Linked DNA regions of Limnospira fusiformis SAG 85.79. The protein of the gene in region 1 interacts with the protein of each later gene in a pairwise test. Links are inferred from orthologs where the notes say so. Each region holds a gene or a part of one and is shown in the gene's direction. Other genes may lie near its edges.

The links.
Region 2: the proteins of rpe (region 1) and eno interact in binary tests that used the Escherichia coli proteins (3 or more experiments, as listed by UniProt). The link is inferred for Limnospira fusiformis SAG 85.79 from one-to-one orthologs.

The regions. Positions count from the first base shown.
Region 1 is NZ_CP051185.1:2,279,950-2,287,453, forward strand. The notes cover bases 1,723-4,555. They hold rpe (ribulose-phosphate 3-epimerase), read left to right. Parts: upstream 1,723-2,704; coding sequence 2,705-3,406; downstream 3,407-4,555. Other genes in these bases: HFV01_RS10860 (LCP family protein), read right to left, coding at 1,723-1,890; HFV01_RS10865 (hypothetical protein), read right to left, coding at 2,139-2,528; HFV01_RS10875 (hypothetical protein), read left to right, coding at 3,618-4,238; HFV01_RS10880 (CHASE2 domain-containing protein), read right to left, coding at 4,261-4,555. In the rest of the region: HFV01_RS10855 (hypothetical protein), read right to left, coding at 30-323; more of HFV01_RS10860, read right to left, coding at 421-1,722; more of HFV01_RS10880, read right to left, coding at 4,556-6,498; HFV01_RS10885 (DUF928 domain-containing protein), read right to left, coding at 6,502-7,263; HFV01_RS10890 (lysophospholipid acyltransferase family protein), read left to right, coding at 7,443-7,504. UniProt on the Escherichia coli protein: Catalyzes the reversible epimerization of D-ribulose 5-phosphate to D-xylulose 5-phosphate.
Region 2 is NZ_CP051185.1:4,531,049-4,538,688, forward strand. What follows is about bases 3,213-6,181. They hold eno (phosphopyruvate hydratase), read left to right. Parts: upstream 3,213-4,044; coding sequence 4,045-5,319; downstream 5,320-6,181. Other genes in these bases: HFV01_RS21530 (2-hydroxyacid dehydrogenase), read left to right, coding at 3,213-4,009; HFV01_RS21540 (DUF3082 domain-containing protein), read right to left, coding at 5,379-5,747; ispE (4-(cytidine 5'-diphospho)-2-C-methyl-D-erythritol kinase), read right to left, coding at 5,778-6,181. In the rest of the region: ribosome maturation factor RimM, read right to left, coding at 1-490; HFV01_RS21515 (tetratricopeptide repeat protein), read left to right, coding at 566-1,861; HFV01_RS21520 (hypothetical protein), read left to right, coding at 1,893-2,426; HFV01_RS21525 (ribosomal maturation YjgA family protein), read left to right, coding at 2,429-2,830; more of HFV01_RS21530, read left to right, coding at 3,002-3,212; more of ispE, read right to left, coding at 6,182-6,725; 16S rRNA (adenine(1518)-N(6)/adenine(1519)-N(6))-dimethyltransferase RsmA, read right to left, coding at 6,767-7,591. UniProt on the Escherichia coli protein: Catalyzes the reversible conversion of 2-phosphoglycerate (2-PG) into phosphoenolpyruvate (PEP). It is essential for the degradation of carbohydrates via glycolysis.

The DNA.
Region 1 (7,504 bases):
TGGGAAATCGAAAAAACTCAGATCTCAGTTCACAGTAGCACTAAATCAATCAAAGTGTAGAAACCTAGAGCCAACAATAGGATAGCAACCAATTGGGTAAGCAGTAAGCGGTTAGAGGGAAAAATCGCCTCTCGAACTAACATAGAAGCCGAAGACCCCATCACATAACTAAGACACAAGACCAAATATGGCCACCGTCCTGTTAAAGCCCACAGCAGCAATAGTGTCATCCCCAACAGTAGCATGAGAACCTCAATAAATTGAGGCGGATTATATTGGGTTAGATAAACCAGATTCTGCCACCAAACTTGCCAAAGTCTCATCAGGTTATCTCGCTGTCAAATTCATCTACTTTCCAGGATAGTCCCTGAACAGACCAGGAAGCAAGGGAACCGGGACAAAAAGGTGTTACCATAGGTTTTAGGGTCCAGACAGTCGCCGTCGGGAGCTGCCGAAATCATCCTCGATCTGTAATTGTGGCTCAGTTTCCTCCTGAAATTTAGCTTCGTATTTTTCCAGCCAATCCAATCCTACCTGAATGGTAATATCGGACTGTAGATGACCGGTACTTTCCACCACAACTTCCCCAAATCCCAAAGCCTCCTGAATAGTTCGTGCGCCTCTGACATCGCCATCTTGAGCAATAATACGGGTGACATCAAGTGGTTGATTCCAGGGTCTTGTCAGTCTCAGATTCCAATATCCCTTACTATTGAGAGAAGACATGAAATCATCAACGGCATAGGAATCATCAGTGCTGTCTTGGATAGCAATTCTCAAATCCCTGGGATCAACATTATCAAAACTCCAACGGTTATGACCAAAATCAAAATGTTTGGTCACCATGGCATCAAGGCGACTATAATCTGCTAGCCAATAACTAGCCCTATACTCTTTCGGGTCACTAAACTGTCCAGGAACCATAAGCATTTGTACATCATCGGGACTCACCTGGGCGGCAAAATTCACCAAAGCCACCAATTCTTCTAAGGTCAAATTTGTATCAATATGAGATTGAATAATGGACACTAACCGAGGTATACGGGAGATGGTACTCACATCTAAAACTTGGTTAATAAAAGAGCGGATCAGCATTTGCTGACGCTGTACCCGACCAATATCACCTAAATTGTCATATCGGAACCGCAAAAACTGTAAAGCACGATCACCATCAAGATGTTGTTCACCCTCTTTCAGATTAATATAAAGATGTTGGCTATCATCTTGATACCTCATATCTTTAGGAACATAAACGGTGACTCCTCCCAAGGCATCAATTAGCTTTTCAACGCCCAAGACATTAACGCGAACGTAGCGATCGATACCGACACCGCCCATCAATTCACTGACGGACTTAGCGCTAAGTGCCGGACCACCATAGTAGTTAGCATCATTAATTTTAGTCATCCCCCGTCCCTTGACAAAAGTACGGGTATCCCTAGGAATAGAAAGAACTTTTAACTTATTAGTATTAGGGTCAAAACGCAACAGAAGCATGGTATCAGAAAGACCCTTAAAGGAGTCTACCACCGCATGATATCCCAGGTCTTCTTCTGGCGGTTCATCTAAATCGGAGGTTAAAACTTTAATACCCAAAACCAGAATATTTACCGGACGAGTTAATTCCGGTAAACGCATATTCACCCGCGCCATTTCACCCTTAGAAAAAACCGCCTCTTGTTCAGGTGTTAACTTTTCCTGCATGAGGGGAGTTGAAGATAAGGAAACAGCCAGCAAGGCTCCGGCCGTTGCCGAAATCATAGCCACTCCAGTTAAACCCATACCAATACCAAGCCATTTGGCGGGGCTAGACCTGGTGAACTTTTTCAGAATAGGTCGAGAAGGTTGAGATCTAAGTGGTTTTTGCCGTTTGATTCGATGATTTGACACAGGCTTCCTCACACACCAATTTTAATATACAAAGAGTTGACAGACACTTCCGAGAAATTTTGAGATCAATTGACTACTCATCAATTGTAGTCTTCGATCGCCCTGGTTAGCAATGGTTAGCTATCAGTAGTGGGTAGATCAATGGGGAGTAATCAGAGCCGCCAGAATAATCCATTCTTTCAGCATCAGCCAGCGCTAACAGGATATACAACTCACCAAAATCTACCGGTCCTGTAATATTAAGAGACTCAGGAGTTAGGGGGATTATCCCGCAGATAACGACGCATAACCTTTTCGGCAAAAGGACTGATTGCTGGCAACCATAGGGGTTTATCTTTCCATAGACGCACCATTAAGCCAAAGTTAACTAAAAAGTAAGTTGTGGTCAGGACACTGCTAGTGAACAACACAGGTAGTTCGGGGATTTCCGCAAGACTAGCACCACCGCGCAAAAGTAAATTGCCAATCAACCAGCTAAATGCTAAAGTCACCACTAAGCGACAGGTAGCGCGTTCTTGGGGTGTACCCTGATGGCGATACAAAGTCCAGATGGCGGGGACAAAGCCCAACACGGGAATTAAATACACAAATTGTTGGATAGATATTCTATCGGTGGGTTGGTAAGGATCATGCCGCATAAGATATCCTCATCTCCAGGCTGATAGGTTGGATGGCTGGGGTCGGTATGGGAAGATATTCCCTAGGGAAATCACCAGCGGGGATGGCAAAAGCACTTTTTTTGTTTGTCCCTTGGGGTCAGCAAATTCTGATACACTGGATAAAAAGACCAGATGTTGGAGGAAACACAATCGCTATGAGCCAATCCCAAAAATCAGTTGTTATCGCCCCATCTATATTATCAGCAGATTTCAGTCGTCTTGGAGAAGAAATTCGCGCCGTTGATGAGGCTGGCGCAGATTGGATTCATGTTGATGTTATGGATGGTCGCTTTGTCCCTAATATTACCATTGGTCCCCTGATTGTTGATGCTATTCGACCGGTTACGAAAAAGCCTCTGGATGTTCACCTGATGATTGTGGAACCAGAGAAGTATGTTGAAGATTTTGCTAAGGCTGGGGCTGATATTATCTCGGTTCACGCTGAACATAATGCTTCCCCCCACCTCCACCGGACTCTCAACCTGATTAGGGAATGTGGTAAACAGTCCGGTGTGGTATTAAATCCTTCTACTCCCCTGGATTTGATTGAGTATGTTTTGGATGTGTGCGATCTGGTGTTGATTATGAGTGTCAACCCCGGTTTCGGAGGTCAGAAGTTTATCCCGACTGTGGTTCCTAAAATTCGTCAACTGCGCCAAATGTGCGATGAGCGGGGTCTTGACCCTTGGATTGAAGTTGATGGCGGCCTGAAGATTGATAATACCTGGCAGGTGTTGGAAGCTGGAGCTAATGCTATTGTGGCAGGTTCGGCGGTGTTTAATGCTGATAATTATTCGGAAGCGATCGCCGGTATTCGTAATAGTAAGCGCCCTACTCCTGAATTAGCGACGGTCTAAAGTCCTAGTTTGAGTGAACTCAGGGGGGGCGTGATCTGGGAGTATCCTACTAGGGACTTGCTAAAATCGCTCCCCCTAATCCCTTGATTCGATAAATGCAATCACACGCCACATAGTGAGTTATTATGGGTGAGCCTTCCTGTTGAGCTACTAAATGTGGACATCGAGTTAGGATTGGCATGGCTTCAGAATCTAGGTTATCTAAGAAAGTATGGCTCAAACACTAATCACATCAGGCATCATCAATCCCCGCCAATGGCCTTTAGCCCGTGTTTGGTTGGAGGTGGCTACTTATCTGGGAGTCCCACCTCGCCAAATCGATCGCCTAGAGTTCTGGACACATCAAATTTGGGTTAAACTCCTAGGGATGAGGGCCACATTAGTTAGTTTTCGGGTTCTCCCTCTGTGGGTGGAACAAGGAATTGCAGCTATTAGGGAGACGCGCGATCGCGATCGCCTAGATCTTCTGGGGGAAATATTTAGCACAGAAATCTCACGCTACTCGAAACACTATAATTCCCCCAAAATAGAAGCGTGGCGATCGGCTTGGGCGGAACAATCCCAGAAACTCAAACAACAAGAACTTATCAGAATTCAGGAAGAAGAAAATCTATCACCCCTTCGCGAACACCAGCAGGCTTGTCAACAATGGCTGGAAGGTTGGCGGGTGATTCTGAAACACTGCCAAAGTCTGGAATCTCTCGATAATTTGGCCCCGGAAATTGAACGACAAATGCCGGAATTTTCCGACTTGGAGGAAGCAGCCACAGCCATGGAAATTTGGAGCGATCGCCGTCAGGAAGTAGCCCAAATTACTGACGGAATTCCTTAATTTTCCCGATACCTAATCTGATTTAGCCTTTAATCATCTGGTAAATATCATTAAGTTTAGCTTCAATTACAGGAGGTTTAGAAGTGAAACGAATATAAAATTTACCCGGTTCTGCTGGTTTTTCTAATACCTTGGCATAGATATCTTCCCGCAGTTCCAAGTTAGATGATTTCAGATTCAGTTTGATGTTAGTTAACACCAGCGGTAAAGAGTCTGTACCATCTTCTGCACCTATTAAAGCACTGCGATCGGAGAGTTGTAATAACCGCCCAGAAAATAGGTTTTCGCCAACGTGCTTACCTTCTAAGACGGTATATTGTAATGATATCGGCTGAGACAAAGAATAAAATATTTCGGTTTCTTTAGGTAAAAATAGGTTATATTTCCCGGCAATTCCAGAGACTTCATAGATAGCTATGGGATTTTTCACCCCCTTGGGTTGTACCAATTTCTTGTCATCAATTTTGACCCAATTAGGAGTAGTACAATTTAGGGTTTCTTCGGAAATAATAATTTGTCCGCCTGTGGTGTAAGACTCGATTCTGTAGGTGAGATTAACATGACTTCCTACAACTCCGTATTTGGTGCGTTTTTCCGAACCCAAATTACCAACGACAACTTCCCCGGTATTAATGCCAATTCCCATTTCTAAAGCTGGTAATTCCCACTTCTCCATTTGTTCATTTACCTGAGCCATAGCCAATTGCATGGCTACGGCACAAGCCACGGCCCTTTCCGGGTCATCTTCGCGCAGGGTAGGCGCACCAAATAACACTAAAATACCATCCCCCATAAATTCATCAATTGTCCCTTGATAATGGGTAATGACATCAGCCATATAGGATAAATAGAAATTCAGCACCTGCACAACTTCTTCCGGTGGTAAGCGTTCAGAAAGCGCGGTAAAACCCCGTAAATCGGAGGTTAAAATAGTGATTTTACGACGTTCTCCACCCATTTTTAATCCCTCTGGGTGTTCCAGCAAATTAGCAACTATTTCATCACTGAGATATCGACCAAAAGTTTTACGGATATCTGATGCTGAACGAGCAATATAAGCAGTAATTACGGCTACAGAACCCACCAAAGCGATGGATGAAGGGACAACAGGCAACCACCAACTGCCTAAAAAAGCGACCCAGGTAAAGCCTAATAAAATACCCCCAGCCAGAACCAAAATCACAACTCTTTTAAATAGGAATTGTCCGACTCTAGTGGGGTCGCGTAGTCGCCAAGTCAAGGTCGCCCCCAGACCAGACCAGAACATAATCAATAGCCACTCGACAACTTCTGGTAAAGTTCTAATCAGAGGTCGATTTTCCAGGGCGGCGCTGATGATTTTACTAACAATATTAGCATGAATTTCTACGCCAGTCATGCGTTGATCAGGCGCTAGGGTGTAGGGGATAGAAAATAAATCTTTCATGCTTTCGCCGACGGAACCAATTAAAATAATGCGATCGCTTCCCCAGTCTGAGGCTACCCGGTTTTCAAAAATATCTCGCATGGAGACAATTTCAAAATGCTGGCTAGGTCCTCGGTAGTTAAGTAAAACTTGATAGCCACCATCATCGGCGCGCACATAACCCCCATCATTCCCCTCAAAAGGAACAAACACGACATCACCAAATTTCCACCAATTATCTGTACCTTCTACAATCTCAACGGAAAAGTCAGGTTCTGCATTTAAATATCTCAGGGCTAAATGAACGGCAAAACTATGGACAGTTTCCCCATTTTCTCTAGGTAAATATAGCAAAGCGCGACGCACCCTATTATCCTGATCAACAATCAGGTCATTCGCCCCAACTTGTCCTCTAGCAGCCAAGGCGGGAGGGGGTCCCACCCGACTAAAAAAGTGATCACCTATAACTTTTTCAATACCAATTAGATTATCTGTAGTTTCAAAAAGCCGCACCAATTGGGAATGGCCAGGTTCAAAGGGTAAATCTCGATAAATATCTAATCCGATTACCCTAGGATTCATGGCATTGAGTCGTTGGATTAACTCAAAATAGACCCCATCTGGTACATAACCCTGACCAATAAATTTAAGGTCATCCTCATCAATACCAACGATGACAATGCGACTATCACGGGCTTCTGGGGGCCGCCAGCGCATATACTGGTCATAGGCCCCCAATTCCAAGGTTTGCAAAACACCAGTTAGCCGTAATAAAATCACGGCTAGGGTGACAGAGGGGGTCGTCACCAGGACAACCCGCCAATTCCAGAATCGTTCTCTAATGGTTTTGAACATTAGTTAGGATGCTTCGATTTCCGAACCCACAGTTTCCTCAGTTTCTGGGGGACAACAGGGGGCGATCGGTTCAGAGGCGATATCTTTTAATCCTACGGACTCCATCAACTGTTCCCAAATTTCGGGATGGGTTTCTCGCAGTCCCAACGCTATCAGGAGAGTTTCCGGCCACATCTGTTGTTCTGCATACAGTATGGCTTGATCAATGGGGTCAGTTTCGGCGGCAATTCTAGCTCTGTGTTCGTCATCTAATTCTATCCGTTCAATAGCCCCGGTGATGGATTCGTCTAAATCCCTTTGATTAGGATCGCAAAATAGGGAAAATTGCCAGGTGTAGGTTTCTCCCACTCTCAAGGAAACGGTTTCCGGTAGGCTAATTTTCATAATAGACCCTTGTGCAGGTGTGGCGAAACTTCCAACATAGACATCGCGACCTTGGCTATCTAGCACCAAAAATTCAGCCTTTTCGGCTTTGGTTTTCGGAACGTACAGGAAAAAGGTGGGATTGGGGGAAGCTGTCTTTAAGACCTCGTAACCTATGGGTAATAGGGGGATGAGAAAATCACTGTTGTTGTCACAAGTGCCATCGACCATGGTGGTGGCATTCCCTCGGGTTCCTCCCCCAGCGGTTGACTGAGGTGGCTGGCGACTTGGACCTTGTGGAAATTCTAGGGCTGTGGTCATGGAAAGGGGAGTTGCGATCGCTAATATAGTAGATGCGATCGCCGTTAACAGTGTCCGCCCACGCCAAAATTTGATTTTCATGTAAAACTATATACCTCCATAATCCGTTGAGCCAATTTACAGACAACTGATGCACTCAACTGATGACCCTAGTTTAATCTTTTCAATTCAAGTTGGTAAAAACAGCACTAATTTATTTTAGAGACTCATAGCATAATCGGCACGTTCCCGAACCTTGTAGTCAAATCCCCTAACATTATATGCCCAAAACTAAAACCTACGCCCAACCCCCCCTAGAATTTCTCCCCCCCAAGTTTAACCC
Region 2 (7,640 bases), 2.3 Mb from region 1 along the record:
TATTTTGGGGAATTTTCTCTAGTTTAGCTTGTCGTTCTGTATCGGTGGCGAGGTCTTCCTCGGTGGGGGTAAAATTTAACTGGACCTCTAACAAGTCATTTCCGGCGGGGATGACATCAATAACTGTACCGATCATGTCTTGGGTGTCTTGATTAAAGACTTCTAAGCCAATCAGGTCTAATACATAAAACTCATTATCGTCTAAATGGGGGCGCGCGCCATATTGAATGAATAGGCGACTATCCCGCAAGGCTTCCGCTTGTTCGCGGGTTTCCACCCCTACCATTTCAATAGCATAGAGTCCTTTTCCAGGAATAAACCTCCCCCCCAGAAGTTCTACGGGTGATGGTTCATTTTGTCCGGGTTTTTGTAGCCAGCGGGTTCCGGGTTCGATAAATCTTTCCGGGAAGTCAGAATTTGGATATACCCGCATCTCGCCATCTAAACCCTGAGCAGCTACAATTTTACCAATTTCGATCCAATCAGACATCTAGCCAGTCTCCTGAACCCCGACACAACACATGATAAGATTTCAGCATTTTAACCAGCATTGGCTTAGTAACTTATGACGCGGAGTTCTCGACAAGTTCCCATTTTCTCCCTACCGGGGGGAACTATCAAGCATCGTATCCCACAACAACAAGCTAGTTTAGCTGTGATTCCTATTCTACTATCTTTGGGTACGACTACAATTTTTGTGGAACCTCTACAGTGGGACGGGTCTAGGTCGAGTTCCCACATTGTAGCTCAGGCGGTAACTGAGTCGGACTGGGAATTGCGCGATCGTGTTCAAACTGAGGTAGATAGTTCTTTTCGCCGCACTCTGGCTTTATTGAATTTAGTGCTAGTGTTCCTATTTTTGCTCCCAACTATCGCGGGGGTGGGAGTCTGGTTTTTGCTGTCTAAGTTGACGGATCAAGTATTTATTGTTCAGCAAGAAATTGAGAGCCTGAAAGCTGATGCTATTGGTCAAATTGAACAGAGTATTAATGAGGCGAGAAATACTCTCTATCAATTGGAACAAAATACTACTAAGGCTGATGAAGCTATCGAGAGTCTCAAGGTGCAAACTATGATTCAAGTCCCTGAGTCGGAGACTGATGATTCCCTAGTCTCGCCAGTCTCGGAGACTACCCAAAACGCGATCGCTAATAATTCCGCTGGGATATCTGATGATTCTAATTCTCAGACTCCTGAGACGGCTGAGACTTCTGAGGATAAGGAAAAAGAACCGGAAACCCCTAGTCGTGATCGCATCATAGCTGAGGCTCATGAGCTGGCTAAACAGGCAGAAAAGTTATTTTTGTCAAATCAATTAGAATCGGCAGTAGATGCTTATAATCAGGCGTTAAAACTTGAGCCTAATTTGGCGGAAGTTTGGAATAATCGAGGGGTGGTGTTAACCAAACTCAAGCGCTATCAAGAGGCGATCGCTTCCTATGAAAAAGCCATCCAAATTCGCACAGATTATCCTGATGCTTGGAGTAATCGTGGGGTGGCTTTAGGGAAACTTAATTATTATCAAGCCGCGATTTTTTCCTATGACCGGGCGCTCGCTTTAAAACCTGATTATTTAGATGCTTGGAATAATCGCGGTCAAGCCTTGATGAATTTGGAACAGTATGACGAGGCGATCGCTTCTTATAATCAGGCTGCTAAAATTCGTCCTAATTTTTATAAAATCTGGTACAATAAGGCTCGTTGCTATGCCCTCACGGGGAATCGAGAATTGGCGATCGAAAACCTTAAACGCGCCCTGCGGATTAACCCAGATGCCGTGCAAAAGTTTGCTCAACAAGAACCTGATTTTGCCGGCATTTGTCAGGAACAAAGATTTCAACAATTGCTGAAAACTAAATAATTAAAGTTAGGTATTGGGAGATTGACTAAATATGATAAATTTGACTAAAACCTATCTCTATATGGTGGCAGGATGGCTGTTATTGATGGGTTGTTCGGGGGTATCATCCGCAGCTATACCGTCAGAAATTCAGGAATTAAACCCGACAGATATCTGGGCGCAAAATCCCTCTTTTATTAACCGTAACTCCGCGAGTCAACGCTTTTTAATTCAGAAAGAAGTTAACCATACCAGGAAACGGTTAAATCCTTTTTTGAATACATGGATATTGATAGCCGTGTTAATTCCTAGTACCATATCAATCACAATTTTAGTCTGGTTTTTCCGACAAGCACAACAGGTTAAAGCCTGTTGCCAAAACCTAGAAGCCTATAAAGAAGAAATCCTGGAACAGATTAGATATATGACCGAAAATGCTCAGGATATTATTGATGAACTTGATGCTACTGTCAATCTTAGCGAGGTACAAATAGAGGTAATTGCATCCCAGATTCAATCTTTATCTATTGAGGATGGCAGCAACTCTGCTTTTACTGTGGAAACCGAAAATTTAGAAGTTAAATAATCATGAAACGCTATCGCTTAATAATCTTGATGTGTTTAATAATTGTGATTCCCATTGGCTGGTTTAGTAAATTTTATAGCGGGCCATTTGATGGGTGGATTAACGATTCCGTATCCTCGATATTTTATGAGATGTTTTGGGTGTGGTTAGTGGCATTAATCTGGCCGCATCTTTCCCCCATATCCGTAGCGGTGGGGGTATTTATTGTTACCTCAATTTTGGAATTTCTGCAATTGTGGAATCCGCCCATTTTGGCGATGATGCGATCGCATATTATCGGGAAACTCCTATTAGGAACTACCTTTGATTGGTGGGACTTTCTTTATTATGCTATAGGTTGTATCTTGGCGGCTTTAGTATTAATTACTGTCCGAAATAAGATCGGACTCCCAAATCATCAATAATACTATCAAGATTTGCCTACAAAATTTCTGCTCAATAGAGATTTTCTTAATCTTTTTTTAAGTTCAATACCTTGACCTATCCCATATAATACGGTCAAGTAAGCAACCAAGTTAGGGCGATCGCCTGGTAAGCTAGTAGGGACAATTGTTGAAGAGGTTTATAACTTGACTATGAAAGTTGCTGTTTTTGGTAGCCAGCCCTACGATACTAAATTCTTTGATGCGGCTAATGCCCAAGGAGGAAGTCCCCATGAGTTAGTTTACTTTGAAACCAGGTTAAGGGCGAAAACCGCCTCCTTAGCCGCTGGTTTTCCGGTTGTTTGCGTTTTTGTGAATGATGAAGTAGATGCCACCACCCTAAAAACCTTAGCAGCCAATGGCACTAAATTAATAGCCCTGCGCTGTGCTGGATTTAATAATGTTGACCTGAAAACAGCAGAAGAAGTAGGTATTTCTGTAGTTAGGGTTCCAGCTTATTCACCATATTCAGTAGCTGAACATACTGTGGGTTTAATCCTTACATTAAACCGGAAACTGCACAAAGCCTATAACCGAGTCCGGGAAGATAACTTTACCCTGAATGGTTTACTAGGTTTTGACCTACATGGTACTACCGTTGGCGTGATTGGCACTGGCAAAATCGGGATGATTTTCGCTCAGATTATGCACGGTTTTGGCTGTCATCTTTTGGGTTATGATGCCTACCCTAACGATGATTTTATCAAGTTAGGAGATGCCCGATATGTAGATTTGCCGGAACTGTTTTCACAGTCAGATATTATCTCTCTGCACTGTCCCTTATTACCAGAAACCCATCACATTATTAACCAAAATGCGATCGCTCAAATGAAGCGAGGGGTCATGTTAATCAACACCAGTCGCGGACCTCTGGTTGATACAGTTTCTGTCATTGAAGGGATAAAATCCGGGATAATTGGCTACTTGGGAATTGATGTGTATGAACAAGAGGAAACACTTTTCTTTGAAGATTGGTCCGATGAAATTATCCAAGATGATACATTTCAGCTACTCCAATCTTTCCAGAATGTTGTGATTACAGGTCATCAGGCATTTTTTACCCAAAATGCCCTAACTGCCATTGCCGAAACCACCATGGCGAATATTAGTGAATTTGAGGAAGGCAAACCACTAACCAATCCGGTTAAACTACCTCATTAACCATCAAACCATCTTAATCAATTAAGGAGAAATTAATGTACATTGACGAAATTATTGCTGGCGAGATTCTTGATTCTCGTGGGAACCCCACCGTGGAAGCCGAAGTAATTTTAGAGGACGGAACCCGTGGGAGTGCCTTAGTTCCCTCTGGCGCTTCAACGGGAGAAAAAGAAGCAGCAGAATTACGAGACGGCGACCCGAAACGCTATGGCGGCAAAGGGGTTCTAAAAGCCGTTGAAAATGTCAATAATCGTATAGCCCCGGCTTTAGTTGGTATGGATGTCACCCAACAGCGGTTAATTGATTTAACCATGATTGAACTGGACGGCACACCCAACAAATCCCAAATGGGGGCTAATGCAATTTTAGCGGTTTCCTTAGCCGTAGCGCGCGCGGCTGCTAATTACTTAGGAATTCCCCTATATAGGTATTTAGGGGGCAGCAACGCTTGTGTATTGCCCGTTCCTTGCATGAATGTAATTAACGGTGGGGTTCACGCCGACAATACTGTTGATTTCCAGGAGTTTATGATTGCTCCCCATAATGCCCCCAATTTTGCGGAATCTATCCGTATGGGTGTGGAAACTTTCCATAGTCTTAAATCGCTGTTGAAAAAGAAAGGATTAAGCACTGGAATTGGCGACGAGGGTGGATTTGCGCCTAACTTAAAATCTAATGATGAGGCGGTTGAGTGTATTTTAGAGGCGATTACGGCGGCGGGATATAAGCCAGGTGAGGATATTTCCATCTGTCTCGACCCAGCCACTTCGGAATTGTGGAAAGATGGTAAATATCTGTTTTTCAAATCAGATCAATCTACTAAGACTCCTGAAGAAATGGCGGAATTGTGGAAAAGTTGGGCTAATCAATACCCGATTATTTCCATAGAAGATGGTATGGGAGAAAATGATTGGGATGGTTGGAAAGTGCTAACTAATTCCATTGGTGATAAGGTGGAACTGGTGGGGGATGATTTATTCTGTACTAACCCGGCTATTTTGGCAGAGGGTATTCAAGCCGGAATTGCTAATTCAATTCTGATTAAGGTTAACCAAATTGGGACTTTAACGGAAACTTTAGATACAATTGAGTTGGCGAAAAAACATAATTACAAGTGCTTTGTGTCCCACCGTTCAGGAGAAACGGAAGATACTACTATCTCGGATTTGGTGGTGGCAACTTGCACAGGTAAAATCAAAACTGGTTCGGGTTGTCGCGGTGAACGGACGGCTAAATTTAACCAACTGCTACGCATTGAGCGAGACTTAGGAAAGGCTGCTAAGTTCGCGGGTCGTGCTGCCTTTGTGTAAGGTATAATTAAGTAAGGCGAAATCGGTGGAGACCAGGGGTTGACTGTCTCCACTGTTCGCTATTTTTCAGAGGCGGAATTTTTTTGGGTTAATCGGACAAATAAGACTTGGACGGTTAAGGCTAATAAACCCAAAGAGGCGATGGTAAATATTCCGGTAACTAAGGCAGCACCCCCAATTACTAAGGTGCGAATGGCTATGGAAATTTGCAGGGCGGTTCGATTATCGGAATAGATGTTTTGGTTGGCAAAAGTGTGAGCGATCGCTGCTGTTAGGGAATACATGGCGATCGCAAAACCCCCAGAAAACAATCCTCCCATCAGCACCTGAAAGGGGTTGACTGATGATAAATCCGGCGATAAATCACGGCGAGACTGGTCGCCGGAATCAGAAGTAGAAATTGATGATTTTTCAGGCAGATCAGACATAATTGATGCACTCTCAAAAAATAGGCAAGTTTAAGATTCAGCCAAATGAATACCTGTGGAGACAAATTTAGTAGTCCACAATAATAAATTCTGATTAGCGATTTGATTTTGGACAGCATCGGAAACCCGGTCAGCTTCCGCCTGACTCTCCACTAAAGCGAATACGGTCGGACCGGAACCAGACATCATCGCGCCCAAAACTCCTTGTGCGATAAACGCATCTCGCAGGTCTGCGACTTGGGGATATTCAGGTAAAGCGACTTTCTCTAAATCATTGTGCAACAACTGACCAATTTTAGCCCCATCACGTTTCATAATAGCTGCTACCATAGGTCCTGAATGCACCCGTTGCTGACGACTTTTCAGATCATCGGCTTCAGAAATGTATGAACTGCTGAACTGCTGGCGGTAGGTTTGATAAGCCCAAGGGGTGGATATAGCGATATTACGGAACTTAGCGAGGACCACATATAAGTTATCTAAATTCAGCAAGGGTGATAGTACCTCTCCCCGTCCGGTAGCTAGGGCTGTTCCGCCACTGATACAGAAGGGAACATCAGAACCAATTTCAGCGCCTAGGGTTTGTAGTTCATCTTGGGTTAAACCGAGATCCCAGATTAAATCTAAACCGACCAACACCGCCGCCGCATTGCTGGAACCGCCCGCGAGTCCGGCGGCTACGGGTATTCGTTTGTTAATTTCGATTTCGATACCGCCATAACGCGCCATCATATCGGGGAATTGTTTAACCATCAAGGCTGCTGCGCGATAGGCGAGGTTACTATGGTCGTTGGGGAGGCTAGGGTCGTTGGAGCGAATGGTAATGGCATCTATACCAATAGGGTTAATGGTAATGCGATCGCTTAAACTGATAGTTTGCAGGACCATAGCCAGTTCGTGGAAACCATCGGGGCGCGATCCGATAATTTCTAAATACAAATTAATCTTGGCGGGAGCAATTAAGGTGACAGAACGCATTAGTAGTAGTGTAAGGTAACACAAGGCAAGTTTACCATTGATTATTGAGGGGCTAATAGCAAATTACTGAGTTGAACCCATTGTTGTAGGCTGAGGTCTTCTGCGCGGACTTGGGGGTTGATGTCTAATGTTTCCAGCAGTTGGTTTAATGTTTGCGGTTCTACCTGGCTTTTGAGGTTATTGCGTAACATTTTGCGACGGGTAGAAAATCCTAATTTAACTAGGGTCTCAAGAAGTTGGGGGTTTTGGGCGGGGGATGCTATGGGACGAGGACGCAGGCGGACTACGGCTGAATCGACTTTAGGGGGCGGATAAAAGGCTGTGGCGGGGACATGACAGATCCAGTCACATTCGGCTAAATATTGGACTCTGACTGATAAGGCTCCAAAGGCTTTGGAACTGGGTTTAGCACAGAGGCGCGCGCCTACTTCTTTCTGTACCAGTAGCACGATCGCATCAAAGGGTTTAACTGCCGGTTTAGCAATAGTTCCCAGTAACCCTTCGATGATTGGTCCGGTAATATTATAGGGAATATTCGCCACTACCTTATTGGGGTTTTGGAATTTGGGAAATCCGCTCAGGTATCCATTCAGGTCGAAGTTGAGGATATCTCCTTGTAGCAATAGGAAGTTATCGATTTTGCCAAATTTTTTGGCTAGTTGAACACAAAGATCGCGGTCAATTTCCACAGCTACCACTGAGCTGACCTTGGGGAGTAGCCGTTCTGTTAATATACCTGTTCCCGGTCCAATTTCCAAGATGCGATCGCCCAGAGATAGATCCGCAGCTTCTAGGATATGGTTCAGGGTCGCAGGACTGCGTAGCCAATGTTGAGCAAATCGTTTCCGAGGTTGGGGGGAAGGCATAGTTCAGGTAGGTCCACGATACTGCGATGATTAGGATATCAGGAATTAG